Regions from separate parts of the Bradyrhizobium sp. CCBAU 051011 genome, predicted to be linked through region 1. Evidence: predicted binding sites of a transcription regulator. Region 1 holds the regulator's gene; the other holds the start of a gene.
What was found. Region 1 encodes PhoB, which activates phosphate uptake and scavenging genes when phosphate is short. Its sites were predicted from a motif close to TGTCATNNANCTGTCAT; they were not measured.
Positions count from the first base shown of each region.

Region 2: the regulator PhoB is predicted to act here: its motif matches at 2,352-2,368, upstream of ACH79_RS29040 (choice-of-anchor I family protein).

Region 1 is NZ_CP022222.1:1,695,545-1,702,904, forward strand. It holds gene ACH79_RS08140 (signal transduction histidine kinase) at 56-427, shown strand; gene ACH79_RS08145 (hypothetical protein) at 564-791, shown strand; gene ACH79_RS08150 (Hsp33 family molecular chaperone) at 839-1,834, opposite strand; gene argF (ornithine carbamoyltransferase) at 2,050-2,976, opposite strand; gene ACH79_RS08160 (aspartate aminotransferase family protein) at 2,976-4,184, opposite strand; gene ACH79_RS08165 (GcrA family cell cycle regulator) at 4,684-5,196, shown strand; gene phoB (phosphate regulon transcriptional regulator PhoB) at 5,556-6,260, opposite strand; gene phoU (phosphate signaling complex protein PhoU) at 6,334-7,050, opposite strand; gene pstB (phosphate ABC transporter ATP-binding protein PstB) at 7,062-7,360, opposite strand, start outside.
Region 2 is NZ_CP022222.1:6,203,815-6,211,174, reverse strand. It holds gene ACH79_RS29040 (choice-of-anchor I family protein) at 1-2,227, opposite strand, end outside; gene ACH79_RS29035 (ABC transporter substrate-binding protein) at 2,644-3,933, opposite strand; gene ACH79_RS29030 (carbohydrate ABC transporter permease) at 3,952-4,794, opposite strand; gene ACH79_RS29025 (carbohydrate ABC transporter permease) at 4,791-5,618, opposite strand; gene ACH79_RS29020 (ABC transporter ATP-binding protein) at 5,720-6,841, opposite strand; gene ACH79_RS29015 (alkaline phosphatase family protein) at 6,834-7,360, opposite strand, start outside.

The sequences.
Region 1 (7,360 bases):
CTGCCGCGGTGAACCAACGCCTGCAACAGGAGGATTCCCGATGTCACGTAAAAATATGTCACTGACAAAATTCGCCATCGATGACGGCCCGCACAACATGGACGGGCTGCGGCTTCTCGCGCGGGACGGAGCTGAGCGGATCGAGGCTTTCATAGGCCGGAAGGTGATGGACGTCTGGGTCGAATCCATCGAGCACCGGGGAAGCCGGCAGAGTCTGTTCCGCGATCAGTACAACGCGTTGGGCAAGCGCAATCTTACGGCTATCGAGCGGATCGTGACCGCGAAATACCAGCGCGGCGCCGCTCACAACCGTCAGCATCCCTATGTCGAGGTGCTGTTCTCGGATATCACTGAAAGCGGCGAGGAACTGGATCTCGGCGGCCTTATACGCCTGCCCTTGCCGCCGGAATTTGTCAGGCTGGGTTAAGCCCAGTCGAACGTACGACACTCCGACGATGTCTGGAAGTATCCGCCGGATTTTCCGCGATGCCGCGCCTCAGCACGGCCGACGCCCTCTCGCCGTCCGGACCGACCAAACATCACAACCAGCAAAAGGACCGCAGATGAAAAAGCCCATTCTCTCGATTGAAGAACCCGAGCCGAAAAAGGCAGCGCGAGCCGACCGGCCTCCTACCGAAGGTTTCGTGACGGTTGTCGACGGCCATTTCAAGTCAGAATTCAATACAGCGGAGGCTGCCGAAGCAGCGGGCAGAAAACTGAAGACGGCTTATCCGATGCTCCAGATTGAAATCTACGATGCCGCCACCCAGGTCCGCACGTTGTTGAGTTAGCCTCCGGCCGCGTGCGGCAATCCGTTCACGCCTGCAGTCGAGCCACCCTATTCCACGCCCGCCTCATGCGGAGTGAACTGGTAGACCGAGGAGCAGAACTCGCAGGTCACCACCACCTTGTCGTCCTTGACCATCTCGGCGCGATCCTTGGGCGCGAAGCTTTTCAGCATCGCCGACACCGCCTCCCGCGAGCAGGAGCATTGCGCGCGCAGGGGCAGCGGCGTGAACACGCGCACGCCGCGCTCGTGAAACAAGCGATATAGCAGCCGCTCGCCCGACAGATCGGGATCGATCAGTTCGACGTCCTCGACGGTGCCGATCAGCGACTGGCCCTCGACCCAGGCATCGTCCTCGGCAACGGTGTGCGTCACCGTACCGTCAGGCGCATCACCCGGATGCAGATCGGCCTGCCGCGCCCGCTCGGGCGACTTCGGCAGGAATTGCAGCAGCATGCCGCCAGCGCGCCAGCGATGCTTGCCGCCGCCGCGCAATTCCTCGCCGACCGCGAGCCGCACGCGGGTCGGGATCTGTTCGGAGCGCAGGAAATATTCATGCGCCGCGTCTTCCAGGCTGCCGCCGTCGAGCGCGACGAGACCCTGATAGCGGCTCATGTCCGCGCCCTGGTCGATGGTCATGGCGAGATGGCCCTTGCCGAGCAGCGCGCCCGAACTCTGGCCGTCCTTCAGCCGCCGCGTGTCATAGCGCGCATAGGCGCGCAGCCGATCCGGCGACTGGAAATCCACGATCAGGAACGACACCGGGCCGTCGGTCTGCGTCTGCAGGATGAAGCGGCCTTCGAATTTCAACGCCGTGCCGAGCAGCGTCGCCAGCACGATCGCCTCGCCGAGCAGTTTGCCGACCGGCGCCGGATAATCGTGCTTGGTCAGGATGTCGTCGAGCGCCGGGCCGAGCCGGGTCAGCCGTCCGCGCAGATCGAGCGAGGCGACCTCGAACGGCAGCACCGCGTCATCGACGGGAACGGACGAGGGCGCGCGAACGGGCGCCTCGGGTGTGATTTTGATGTCGGGGGAATCTGAAACCATGGCGCTCTATCTGGGGTCGGCAAGAGAAAAGTGAAGGGGGTGAAGAGCGGCGAAACTTTCTCCACGCGTCGTCCCTGCGAAAGCAGGGACCCATAACCACAGGCGTTTATCGTCACGAACGATGTCTGCCATACCGCGCAAAGAACGCGAGATCACGCGGTATGGGTCCCTGCTCCCGTGCGCAATCGCGCACTAGGCAGGGACGACATCAAGGCCTACGCCACTTCGTTGAAACACCAGGCCAGAATGCCCTTTTGCGCGTGCAGGCGATTTTCGGCCTCGTCGAACACCACCGATTGCGGGCCGTCGATCACCTCATCGGTGACCTCCTCGCCGCGATGGGCGGGCAGGCAGTGCATGAAGATCGCGTCCTTGCTGGCCAGCGACATCAGCTTCTCATTGACCTGATAGGGCTTCAGCACGTTGTGGCGGTGCTCGCCCTCCTTGTCGCCCATCGAGACCCAGGTGTCGGTGACGACGCAATCGGCGCCGCGCACGGCGGCTTCCGGATCGGTACCAAGCACGATCGGCGCGCCGGTCGCCTTGATCCAGTCGCGCATCACCTTTTTCGGCGCAAGCTCCGGCGGGGTCGCGACATTGAGCTGGAACTTGAAACGCTCGGCCGCGTGCGCCCAGGACGCCAGCACGTTGTTGTCGTCGCCGGTCCAGGCCACGGTCTTGCCCTCGATCGGCCCGCGATGCTCTTCGAAGGTCATCAGGTCGGCCATCACCTGGCAGGGGTGCGAGCGCCGCGTCAGGCCGTTGATCACGGGCACGGTGGCGTGCGCGGCAAGCTCGAGCAGCGCATCGTGGTTGAGGATGCGGATCATGATCGCATCGACATAGCGCGACAGCACGCGCGCGGTGTCGGCGATGGTCTCGCCGCGGCCGAGCTGCATCTCCGCGCCCGTCAGCATGATCGACTCGCCGCCGAGCTGGCGCATGCCGACGTCGAACGAGACGCGCGTGCGGGTCGAGGGACGTTCGAAGATCATCGCCAGCGTCTTGCCTTCGAGCGGCTTCTTGCCCTTTTCATGAGCCTTGAGCTTCGCCTTCATGTCGGCGCCCAGCGCCAGCATGTTGCGCAGCTCCTTTGGCGGCAACTCGTTGATGTCGAGGAAATGGCGGACGGACTTGCTCATCATCCCGCCGCCTTCTTCAACTGCGTAGCCGACAGCGCGCCGCAGGCGCGTTCCAGCATCTGGATGGATTGATCGATCTCGGCCTCGGTCACGATCAAGGGCGCGAGGAATCGCACCACATTGTCGCCGGCGCCGACGGTGAGCAATTTCTGGTCACGCAACGCATTGACGAGATCGCCCGAGGGCACCACGGCCTTGACGCCGACCAGAAGTCCCTCGCCGCGCACTTCCGAGAGCACGGCAGGATAGCGATCGACCACCGAGGCGAGTTTCTGTTTCAACAGCAGCGACATTTTCTGCACATGATCGAAGAAGCCGGGCTTCAGCATCACGTCGAGCACGGCGTTGGCGGCTGAAATCGCCAGCGGATTGCCGCCGAAGGTCGAGCCGTGCGAGCCGGGCGTCATGCCGCTCGCGGCCTCCGCCGTCGCCAGCACCGCACCGATCGGAAAACCGCCGCCGAGCGCTTTCGCCAGCGACATCACATCCGGCGTGACGCCGACGCGCTTGTAGGCAAACAGATCGCCGGTGCGGCCCATGCCGGTCTGCACCTCGTCGAACGCGAGCAACAGGCCCTTCTCGTCGCAGAGCTGGCGCAGCGCCTTGAAGAAGGATTGCGGCGCCGAGCGCACGCCGCCTTCGCCCTGCACCGGCTCGATCAGGATGCCCGCGGTGTTGGGACCGATCGCCTTCTTCACGGCTTCCAAATCGCCATGCGGCACCTGGTCAAAACCGTCCATGGGCGGGCCAAAGCCTTCGAGATATTTGGCGGAGCCGGTGGCCGCGAGCGTGCCCAGCGTGCGGCCGTGGAAGGCGCCCTCGAAGGTGACGAGGCGATAGCGCTCGGGATGGCCCTTGGAGAATTGATAGCGGCGCACGACCTTGATCACGCCTTCCATCGCCTCGGCGCCCGAATTGCAGAAAAACACCAGGTCGGCAAAGCTCTGCTCGCACAGCCGCGCGGCCAGCTTCTCGCCATCGGGCGACTTGAACAGGTTCGACATGTGCCAGAGTTTCGTCGCCTGTTCCTGCAGCGCCTTGATCAGATGCGGATGGCAGTGACCCAGCGCATTCACCGCGACGCCCGAGGTGAAATCGAGATAGCGCTCGCCATTGGTTGCGGTCAGCCAGCAGCCCTCGCCGCTTTCGAAGCCGAGATCGACCCTGGCGAAGACGGGAAGCAGATGCGACGTGGCGCTATTGGTCATGGCAATCACAAAAGGTTTGCACTGAAGGTTGACCGGCCGGGGACACGCAGGCAGTGGCGCGAACGCGGCAGCAGCCGGTCTGGCGAAAACGAAACGTGCCGCCTCTTAAGGGCGGCACGTGAGAGGTATTCTATGTCGGCCGGGAGCGCTGTCAACACGCCACGGAACGGCCTTTCCTGCAGTGCAAGATGCCAAAATCCGTAGGATTGCGGTGTGGTGGAAAACACGCAGTGAAACGCCTAGATGTCAGAAGATGTGGACGTTGGGGCGCGGACTCTTGCGCCCGAGTCACGCCATATTGTAGCGTTTGGGCTGTCGGGTACGACATCTCGTGCGGCAGTTCTGATCCCTAAGAGTCCATTTGTGCAGGCGTAAACGTTCGGGCGCGGTTAACGCGCCCGGCGAGGGCTAAGGGATTCTGACCGCAGGGATTTTTGAGACGAATGACATCGCCCGCGCTGCCCTCGATTGGCCGGCGCGATGCGAAGGGAAGATTACGATGACGGTTTTGACCTGGTCCGACGATCGCGTCGAGCAGCTGAAGAAGCTCTGGGAAGCCGGATTGTCCGCGAGCCAGATTGCCGCGGAACTCGGAAATGTGACGCGAAACGCCGTAATCGGCAAAGTGCACCGGCTGGGCCTGTCCGGCCGAGCCAAGAGTCCCTCCTCGGCCGCTCCGCGGCAGCGCAAGGCACGCCCCGCCGCCCAGCAGATGATGCGGGTGTCGCGCCCGGTCTCGCGCGGCAACACCGCGCTGGCGCACGCTTTCGAGGTGGAGATCGAGGCCGATCCGGTCGCCTTCGACAATGTAGTGCCGATGAGCCAGCGGCTGTCGCTGCTCGAACTGAACGAGGCGACCTGCCACTGGCCGGTCGGCGATCCTTCGAGCCCGGAATTCTTCTTCTGCGGCGGCAAGGCGCTCAGCGGCCTGCCCTACTGCGCGCATCACTCGCGCGTGGCGTATCAACCGGCCGCCGATCGGCGGCGGCAGCAGCCGAAGCAGACGAGGTAAGGCGCGCTCATTTGCGCGAGACGTAAGCGCTCCGCGCAAGGTGCGCTCCCTCGCCCCGCTCTTGCGGGGCCACGACGAGCGAAGCTCGCGCTGAGAGGGTTGGGGTGAGGGACTCTGTCCGCGATTGTGGTCTATCGATAGACCTGTGCCCCCTCACCCGGATCGCCGATGCGGCAACCACCGTCATTGCCAGCGACAAACGCCGAAGCTTTTGCGCAAGGGAACGAAAGCGACGAAGCAATCCATACTTGCCGCGTGGCACTATGGATTGCTTCGCTTCGCTTCGCTCGCAATGACGATGAGAGAGCTGCCGCTTTGCCGGGGACGACGGTGGAGTTTGCGCGGATGATAGCGAAGCCTTACGGCTCCACCTTGGCAAACCGGTCATCCAGCGCATAACCGGCGCCGCGCACGGTACGGATCGGGTCCTGCTCGCGGCCGGGGTTGAGCAGCTTGCGCAGGCGGCCGATGTGGACGTCGACGGTGCGTTCGTCGATATAGATGTCGCGGCCCCAGACGCTGTCGAGCAATTGCTCGCGGCTGAACACGCGGCCGGGATGTTCGAGGAAAAATTCCAGCAGGCGATATTCGGTCGGGCCGAGGTCGATCTGGCGGCCGGAGCGCGCGACGCGGCGTTTCTCGCGGTCGAGTTCGATGTCGCCATAGGTCAGCACGGTAGCGAGCCGCTCCGGGCTTGCCCGACGCAACAGGCCTTTCACCCGCGCCAGGAGTTCCGGCACCGAGAACGGCTTGACGATGTAGTCGTCGGCACCGGTCGCAAGCCCCCGCACCCGCTCGCTCTCCTCGCCGCGCGCGGTCAGCATGATGATCGGTAGTTGCTTGGTTTCGGGGCGAGCGCGCAGGCGGCGGCACAGCTCGATGCCGGAGAGGCCCGGCAGCATCCAGTCGAGCACGACGAGGTCGGGCACGCGCTCCTTCAGCCGCGTATCGGCGTCGTCGCCGCGGCCTACGGTCTCGACCTCATAGCCTTCAGCGTCGAGGTTGTAGCGCAACAGCGTGGTCAGCGCTTCCTCGTCCTCGACCACCATAATGCGTGCGCTCATCCTTTTCTTGCCTCTTCTGTCTGACGCGTTTTCTTCACGCGAACCGGCCTCCACTTCGCTCGAAAACGCTACGTCAACTATTCGGCACGGTCGTAGCAAACGTCGTCATGTCGCCCTTCGGGCGCTTGTCGAGCATCTGCTGTCCCTCGATCATGTAGAACACGGTTTCGGCGATGTTGGTCGCGTGGTCGCCGATCCGCTCAATATTCTTGGCGCAGAACATCAAATGAATGCAGAACGAGATGTTGCGCGGGTCTTCCATCATGTAGGTGAGAAGTTCGCGGAACAGCGAGGTGCAGATGGCGTCGACTTCCTCGTCGCCTTTCCAGACCGCCATTGCCGCCGGCAGGTCGTGCGCGGCATAGGCGTCCAGCACCGACTTGACCTGCGTTTGCACCAGATCGGTCATGTGTTCGAGGCCGCGCATCAGCTTCAGCGGCTGGAAATCGTTCTCCAGGGCCGCGACCCGCTTGCCCATGTTCTTGGCGAGATCGCCGATCCGCTCCAGATCGGTGGCGACGCGCATGGCGCCGACGATTTCGCGCAAGTCGATCGCCATCGGCTGGCGGCGGGCGATGGTCAATACCGCTCGCTCCTCGATCAAATGCTGCAGGCGGTCGATCTCGACATCGGTTGCGACGACGCGCTTGCCGAGTGCGACGTCGCGGCGGACCAGCGCGTCGACAGATTCGGTGATCATGCGTTCGGCCAGGCCGCCCATCTCCGCGACCAGGCGGGTGAGTTCCTGAAGGTCGCTGTCGAACGCCTTGGCGGTGTGCTCGGAAGCCATGTCTTGTCTCCTCAGCCGAACCGGCCGGTGATGTAATCCTGGGTGCGTCGGTCGCTCGGCGAAGTGAAGATCTTGTTGGTGTCGTCGAATTCGATCAGCTCGCCGAGATACATGAAGGCGGTCTTGTCGGAGACGCGCGCCGCCTGCTGCATATTATGGGTGACGATGGCGATGGTGTAGTCCTCCGCCAGTTCCTGAATCAGTTCCTCGATCTTGGCGGTCGAGATCGGGTCGAGCGCCGAACAGGGTTCGTCAAACAGGATTACCTCGGGCCTGACAGCGACCGTGCGGGCGATGCAGAGCCGCTGCT
Region 2 (7,360 bases), 4.5 Mb from region 1:
CGTCGGCATTCTGCTTGAAGATCGAGATGCCGCGGCCGCCATAGGCGTAGATCTGATCGATATCGCCGTCGCCATCGGTATCGCCGAGATCCTGGCGGACACGAAGCCGGCCGAGGCCTGTGGTGTTGTTCTGAAGCGCAGCCGCATTTGCATAGGCTGTCGGGTCGAGCGTCAGATCGGCAAGATTGGCTTCATCGTCGAGATTGACGCGCGCATCGCCTTCGTTGGCGGTAATGAAATAGGTGGAGCCGCCGACCGAATAGCTTGCGATCGCATCCGGCTGCAGCAGGCCGATCACATCAGCCGTACGCAGGTTCGCAGTACCATCGCGGTCGCTGCCGTCGAACGCGTTGCCGGCGAGATTGTGATCGACGCCACCGAGCGGCAGAATGGCGATCGGTTTTGTTGCGGCCGGGTTGGTGAGATCGATCACCGCGACGGCATTGACTTCCTGAAGCGTGACATAGGCGCGCGACCCATCCGGAGAGACGGTGATGTACTCCGGCTCGATGTCGGCGGCGGCGGCCTGACCGGTGAGCACGCTCACGCCGGCCTGCTTGAGAACGTTCTCAAAACCATTGAGCCCGTCGAATTCGATCGTGGTCGCAACGGCTGCATTGGCCGCGCCCCCGGCGAGACTGATGACCGACACGCTGCCTTCCGGATTGACCACGTTCGGTCCGACCGTGAACGGCTCGCCCTCGTTCGCGACCAGAAGCTTCGATCCGTCCGCAGTGAAGACGATCTGGTCCGGACCAGCGCCGACTTCGACCGTCTTGATCAGAACACCATTGGTATCGAACAGCGCGACGAAACCATTGCCGCCGGGCTGATCGCTGGTGATGGCGACCGCGAGCACGCCGTTCTTGACGGCGACCGAGTTGGCGCCGCCGAAACCGTCAAGTGCGGTGAGGTCGATCGACCCGACGGAACTGGTAGCGCCGCTGGCGCTGATGCCGACGATGTCGATCTTGTTGCCGATAGTATTGAGCACGAACGCGCGATCGGTGGTGGCGTCGAAGGTCACGACCTCGGCATTGGTGCCGGCCGCCGGGGTGAAATTGTCGAGACGAACGAGTTGAATCGCATTGCTTGCGACCGGCGCCGGCGTAGCACCAGCAAGCGATGGCGCTTCGTCGAGGATGGTGATGCCGTTGATCACGTTGCCCGGCGCGACCGCATCGTCATTCTGGATCGTGCCGGTCGCGGTGGCCTGCGCACCGAGAGCTACGGTGATGGCGGCATTGTTGTTGGCGACCGTCTGCAGCGTCAGGGTGAACGCCTCGCTGGTTTCGACGACGGCATCGCCGGCGACCTGGATGGTCACGACCGCCGAAGTCTGGCCTGCCGGGATCGTGCCGCTGAAGGCGAAAGGCACCGAAACCTGGCCGCTGAAATCGGCAGCGTCCGCCGCGGCCGAGGAAACCTGGCCGCTGAAGCTGATATCGCCAACCGTACCTCCCGTCCGCTCCACCGTGAAGGTGAAAGCCGTCGTGCCGGTGTTGCCCTCGGCCTGTGAGACCGACACCGAGCCGGCCGCGAACGCGACCGCCTGGGGTTGCTGCGACGCGCCGATAGTGAACATCATACCGGCGATCGGCGATTGCGGATCGGTCCGGAACGGCCCGTCCGGCGTCACATTGTCGGCGTCCTGGTCGCCGCTGGCGTCCTGCGTCACGAAATTGGAGCCGGCATTGAATGCCGCCAGAGCATCTGCGCGCGAGGCGAACGTGGTTCCTGCCGTCTCCGGATTGTAGACGGCCACGTCGGCCCCGCTGGTGCCGGGCAGCACCAAGGCCGTGGAGCCCGCGGTCAGGCCGGTGTTGGTCAGCATCCCGCTGGTGGTCGCACCGTTGAAGCCGCCGTTGTTGTTGGTGACAGCGGCGAGGAACGTGGTCGGCGCGGTCAGCGAGGAGCCGGTGAAGGCATAGATCGACTCGCCCGAATTGCCGAGTGCAATCGATCCCGCGGAAACCGTGCCAATATTGACGGATTTTGTCGCCGACGTGCTCAGGAATTCGACGACCGTTCCGGCCGTAAGCGCGGAGGCGCCATTGGTCCAGGAGAAACCACCCTCACCCGTATTGAACGCGCTGCCGTTCCACTCATTGTCGCTGAAGTAAATGACCTGACCCGGATCGATCGTATCGATAACGATGAACGCGAAACCATCGCTGCCATCAGCGTTGTAACCGATGAAGGCGATCGAACCGGGAACCAGAGCCATTGATATCTCCATGCGAAATGACAAAAGGAAACCGTCGCGCGCGCAGGGGGACCGCGCGCAGCATTGAAGAATTGTTATTGGCGACGACAGGGAGCGTCAGCGCGCGGAATGTAGGATGGCGTTAATTACAGCGCGGTGACGGTTTCTTAACCATTGCAAGTCTTCCACCGAGATGGCGAGCGCCTCCGCTGGCTATCTCGGCGCAGAACTTTGGGCGAACCAGCGGTTGGGTTTTCCGCGTTCAACCTACGGCTTGCACGCACACGACCGTGCGATCCGGCGAATTTCCGCTCAGTTGCAGCGACGGCGGCGGCGGCGAATCGGCCAGGGCGCCTCATGCCGACATCCGCAAAGGAAGTCGCAGCATCACTGCTGCGACAATTTGCTCCCTCTCACCGATGTCAGTTCGTTCAAGACTAGCCGCCGCACTTCGGCAGAAGGTCGGACACGGTTTTAACCAGCTCAGGCATGACCTGCACCGCCGTACGTTTGCCTGTGACCAGGCTCTCCATATGGTGCTTGATCACCTCAATAATTTTCAGCGAATTATCGCCTGGAAAGGACGCCCATTCCGTCAGCAACGGCAACTGCTGGATACTGGTGAGGTGGTTGGGGCTCCTCGCGTAGAAAGCGCCGAGCAGGTCCGGCGTCTTCACGGCGATCTCGTTGCCGGGCATATAGCCGGTGGAATTGACCATCGCGGTCTGGCCGACCGGACCGGTGGCGAACTTTACATATTTCCAGGCGGCCTTCTGGCGTTCGGCGTCCTTTGCGAAAACCATGGCGACGTTTCCGCCTGCGGGAAGGCGTCCGTCGGCGACAGCGAGCGGGAACGCGACGGTCTTGAACTGGAATCGACCACCGATCTGCCGCTCGGCCGCGGCCACATAGGATGTGGAATCAGCGAGCATCGCGATGTTGCCGGCGACGAATGATTGCCGGGCCTGACCGAGCCCGAGATTCGGCATGCCCGACTTACCGAAATCTTCGAGCGTCTTCAGCGCCCACATGCCGTGTGCGTCATCGAAGGCGATGCTGCACCCGTCAGCTTTGAGAATGCGGCCGCCTTTGCTCGTCACCAGCGACTGGAACAGCCAGTTTCCGGTTTGCTCCCACTGATAATAGAAACCGGTAGCCGCAGTGCCCGCTTTCGCCTCGATGGTCTTGCCCAGAGCCGTAAGCTCTGGCCAGGTCCTTGGAAGCGCCGACGCATCGGTGCCGGCCTTTGCGAGCAGATCAGCATTGACGTAGAGCACCGGCGTCGAGACGGCGAACGGCAGGCCGTAGAGCTTGCCCTTGTATTTTCCGAGCTCCGCGAGCGTCGGGTAATAGCCAAGCTCTGCAAGCCCTCCATCTGCCGCGGCGAAGCCATCAAGCGGCGCGCCCAGTCCCCGATCCACGAACAGGCCGATCTGGTTGATCCCGTTGAAAGCCACATCGGGCAGTCGACCAGTGATCTGGTCGCGCAGGATCTGCTGCGCGGCCTCCTCGTAGCTCGCTGCGGGATTGCGGAACTTCACCTTGATGTCGGAGTGCGCCTCGGTGAAACGCTTGGCCAAGTCCTGATGCAGCGCATTGAAGGTACCGGGTGTGGTGTAGAGCACATCGAGCGTGACCTCCGCCCGCGTGGAGGTGGCGCCAATTGCCGTGAGGGCAGCGGCCCCGGCCAGCACGGAACTTAGCCGGGTTACGATTTGATCAAGCATGGGCGGTCTCCATTTGGATTACTTCATGGTTGTTACAGCGAGGCCGTCGATGAAGCGGCGCTGCGCGATCAGGAATGCAATGAGAAGTGGGGCTACGATAATCACGGCGCCCGCCATCAGCGGACCCAGGAATTGCCCGGCTTCATCGTCACGGAAGAGCAGGATGCCGAGCGCAGGCGTGGAAATTTCCTCGCGGCGCACCGCGATGAGCGGCCAGAACAAGTCGTTCCAATGGGCCACGACCGAGAAGATGCCAAAGGCGGCCAACGCCGGCGCTGTCATGGGGATCATGATGCGCCAGATGATCTCGAACTCGCCGAGTCCATCGAGGCGGGCGGCGTGAATGATCTCGTCGGGTATGGACCGAAAGAACTGCCGCAGCAGGAAAATGCCGAAAGTAGAGATCGCCCACGGCAGGATCAGCGCGGCATAAGTGTCCAGCAACCCAAACACGTTCAACAGGACGAAATGTGGAATGGCGAGAGCTTGAGGCGGCAGCAGCAGGCCGACCAGCACTGCGGAGAACAAGGTGTTCCTGCCGCGAAAACGCAGCTTCGCAAGTGCATAGGCGCAGGGAATGGAGGCAAGGAGTTGCAGCGCGAAGATCGCCGTGCACACCAGCAATCCGTTTAACAGGAAGCGGAACATCGGCGCCGCGGTTAGCGCGACGCGGTAGTTCTCGACCCCATGAAAGGCCGTCGGCCAAAGGCGGAAGTCGGACTGAAAAATCTCTTCCGGCGGTTTGAGCGACAGGCTCACCATCCAGACGAACGGCAGCAGCGCGAAAGCCGCGGTGAGAATCAGAATCGAATGCCGGGCAACCCGGCCAGCGAACCGCCGGTCTGGAAAGCGGGCGATCATGAATAATGGACCCGCCGTTCGAGAAGCCGCGCCTGCGTCAGCGTAAGCAGCACGATGATTGCGAGATAGACCACGGTGAGCGCTGCGCCATATCCCATGCGGAGGAAATCGAAGCTCTCGGTGTAGAATCGATGCAACAGCACTTCGGATGCATAGTTCGGCCCACCCTGGGTCAGAACGCGAACACTGTCGAAGACCTCGAAGGACCGCGTCGCCGTCAAGATGACGACGAACATGGTGACCGGTCCCAGCATGGGCAACGTCACGAAACGCAGCCGGTCCAGAATGCCGTCGGCGCCGTCAATGGCGGCCGCGTCGTAGAGCTGCTGCGGGACAGCCTTCAGGCCGGATACGAACAGCACCATGGCGAAACCGAAGCCTTGCCATATGCCGATCAAGGCGAGAGCGAGCAGCGCCGTGCGCTCATCGCGAAGCCAGTTAACTCCGGAAATACCCATCACGCCCAGGGCGCGATTCACCAGCCCGATCGTCGGATGCAGCATGGTGCCCCAAACGATCGCCATGGCCGACATCGTGGACATCACAGGAAGAAAGTGCGCTGCCCTGTAGAAACCACGCAGGCCGGGACTGGCCTCGATGAGCAGAGCCACGACGAGACCGAGCAGCACCGTGCCCGGCACGACGATGGCCACATACACCAGCGAATTGGTCAATGCCTTCCAGAAGGTCGGGTCCGCGAACAGCGCCCTGAAGTTCGCGATACCGATGAAGTTAAAAGTGAATGATCCCAGCTGCCAGTCCGTCAGCGAGAAAAGCACGACCGCCGCGACCGGGCCGAACAGAAGTCCGATCAACAGCAGCAATGCCGGCGTTACGGCGAGCCAGGCAAGCCCGTGCTCCCCCGATCTCTTCGCGACGCTTGCTTTGGCATCGGCCCTGCGTTGGCGATCGTGGTCAAGCGCTGTCAAGCCGCAGCCTCCACCTGCTCGGCCTGGCGCTGGCGCCTGCCCGCATTATCAAACTGCAGCAAGCAGGCCGGGTCGATCTGTAGACCGATCGAACGGCCCGCTTCGCAACGCGATGCGTCGGGATGCGTACGCACGACGACGGTGCCCTGCCCGTCTGCCAGCGTCACGTTCAGGAAGATATCGGAACCGAGATTCTCGACGCTGGCGACGACGCCATTGAGTCTTCCATCTCCGGACGCGACTATTCCGACGGCCTCTGGACGAAACGCGAGGTACGCCGTGTTGCGATGAACGCCTGCAGGAAGCGACGCACCCAAAGATGTCCAATGGGCGCGAGAAACCACGTTGATCTTCGGGCTGCCGATCATCTCGGCAACCCGCAGGTCCTCTGGGTCGCGATAGAGCCGCTCCGGTCGATCGACCTGAAGCAGTTCGCCGTCCATCATCACGGCGACGCGGTCGGACATCGTCATCGCTTCTGCCTGATCGTGGGTGACGTACACGAAGGTGACGCCGAGACGGCGATGTAGCGCGATGATTTCCGCACGCATTTGCACCCGCAATTTGGCGTCGAGATTGGACAGCGGCTCGTCCATCAGGAACACGGCGGGATCCCGCACCATCGCGCGGCCCAGCGCGACACGCTGGCGCTGACCACCGGAGAGCTGGCCCGGCTTGCGGTTCAACAGATGGGCGATGTCGAGCATGGAAGCTGTTTGCTCGATCTCGACCCGGATGGCTCTTTCAACATCGCCTCGTCCCGGCAACGCACGGCCCACCAATGGCAGCCGCTGGCCGAAGCTCAAGCGCCGCGTTCGCAGCGGCATGGCGAGGTTGTCGAAAACGCTAAGATGGGGATAGAGCGCGTAAGACTGAAATACCATGGCGACGTCGCGCTCCTTGGGGCGCTTGTCGTCCACACAGCGGCCGCCGACCACGACCTCACCGCTATCCTGCGACTCTAGCCCGGCGATAATCCGCAGCAAGGTGGATTTCCCGCATCCGGACGGGCCCACCAGGGTGAGAAATTCCCCATCCCGAATGCTCAGCGACACGCCTTTCACCACGGCGGTTTCGCCATAGTTCTTCTCGATGTGGCGGAGTTCGATCTCAGCCATTGCGACCTCCCCGAACCGCCTGGAGTGCACGCCCATCCATTCCGGAGGCGGGAAGCCCGAGATGCGTAAGAATGGTTGGCGCAATGTCGGTGATGCAGGAGGGCTCCTGCCTCGCCATGCCAGGGCTGAAGCCCGAGCCGTCGATCATGAGAAAAGGCGCTTGCTCGCCGGCACCGAGGCCACCGTGCTGGCCGCTGCCGAGGATATCTGCCTTGTTGCCGGCACGTTCCGCGACGAGACTGGTGCCGGCGACGCCGTAGGCATTGGGCTCATCGCTCGCGCGCATTGAGACCGCAAAAGCGAGGCCGTGATCCCGGCCCTGCCCCACCGACGCCAGCGCGCCGCCATCGAAAACGGTTTCCACCCATTCCTGACTGGCGAGGAAATCGCCGACCAACGGCGTGCGCGCGACGAAATCGGGATGGACGTAGAGCAGCGCGGAGGTGCCGTTCGAGGCGACGACCACGTCGGTCGATTCAAGGCTTTCCTTCAATCCGGCAGTGACCAGTTCTTCGTCGA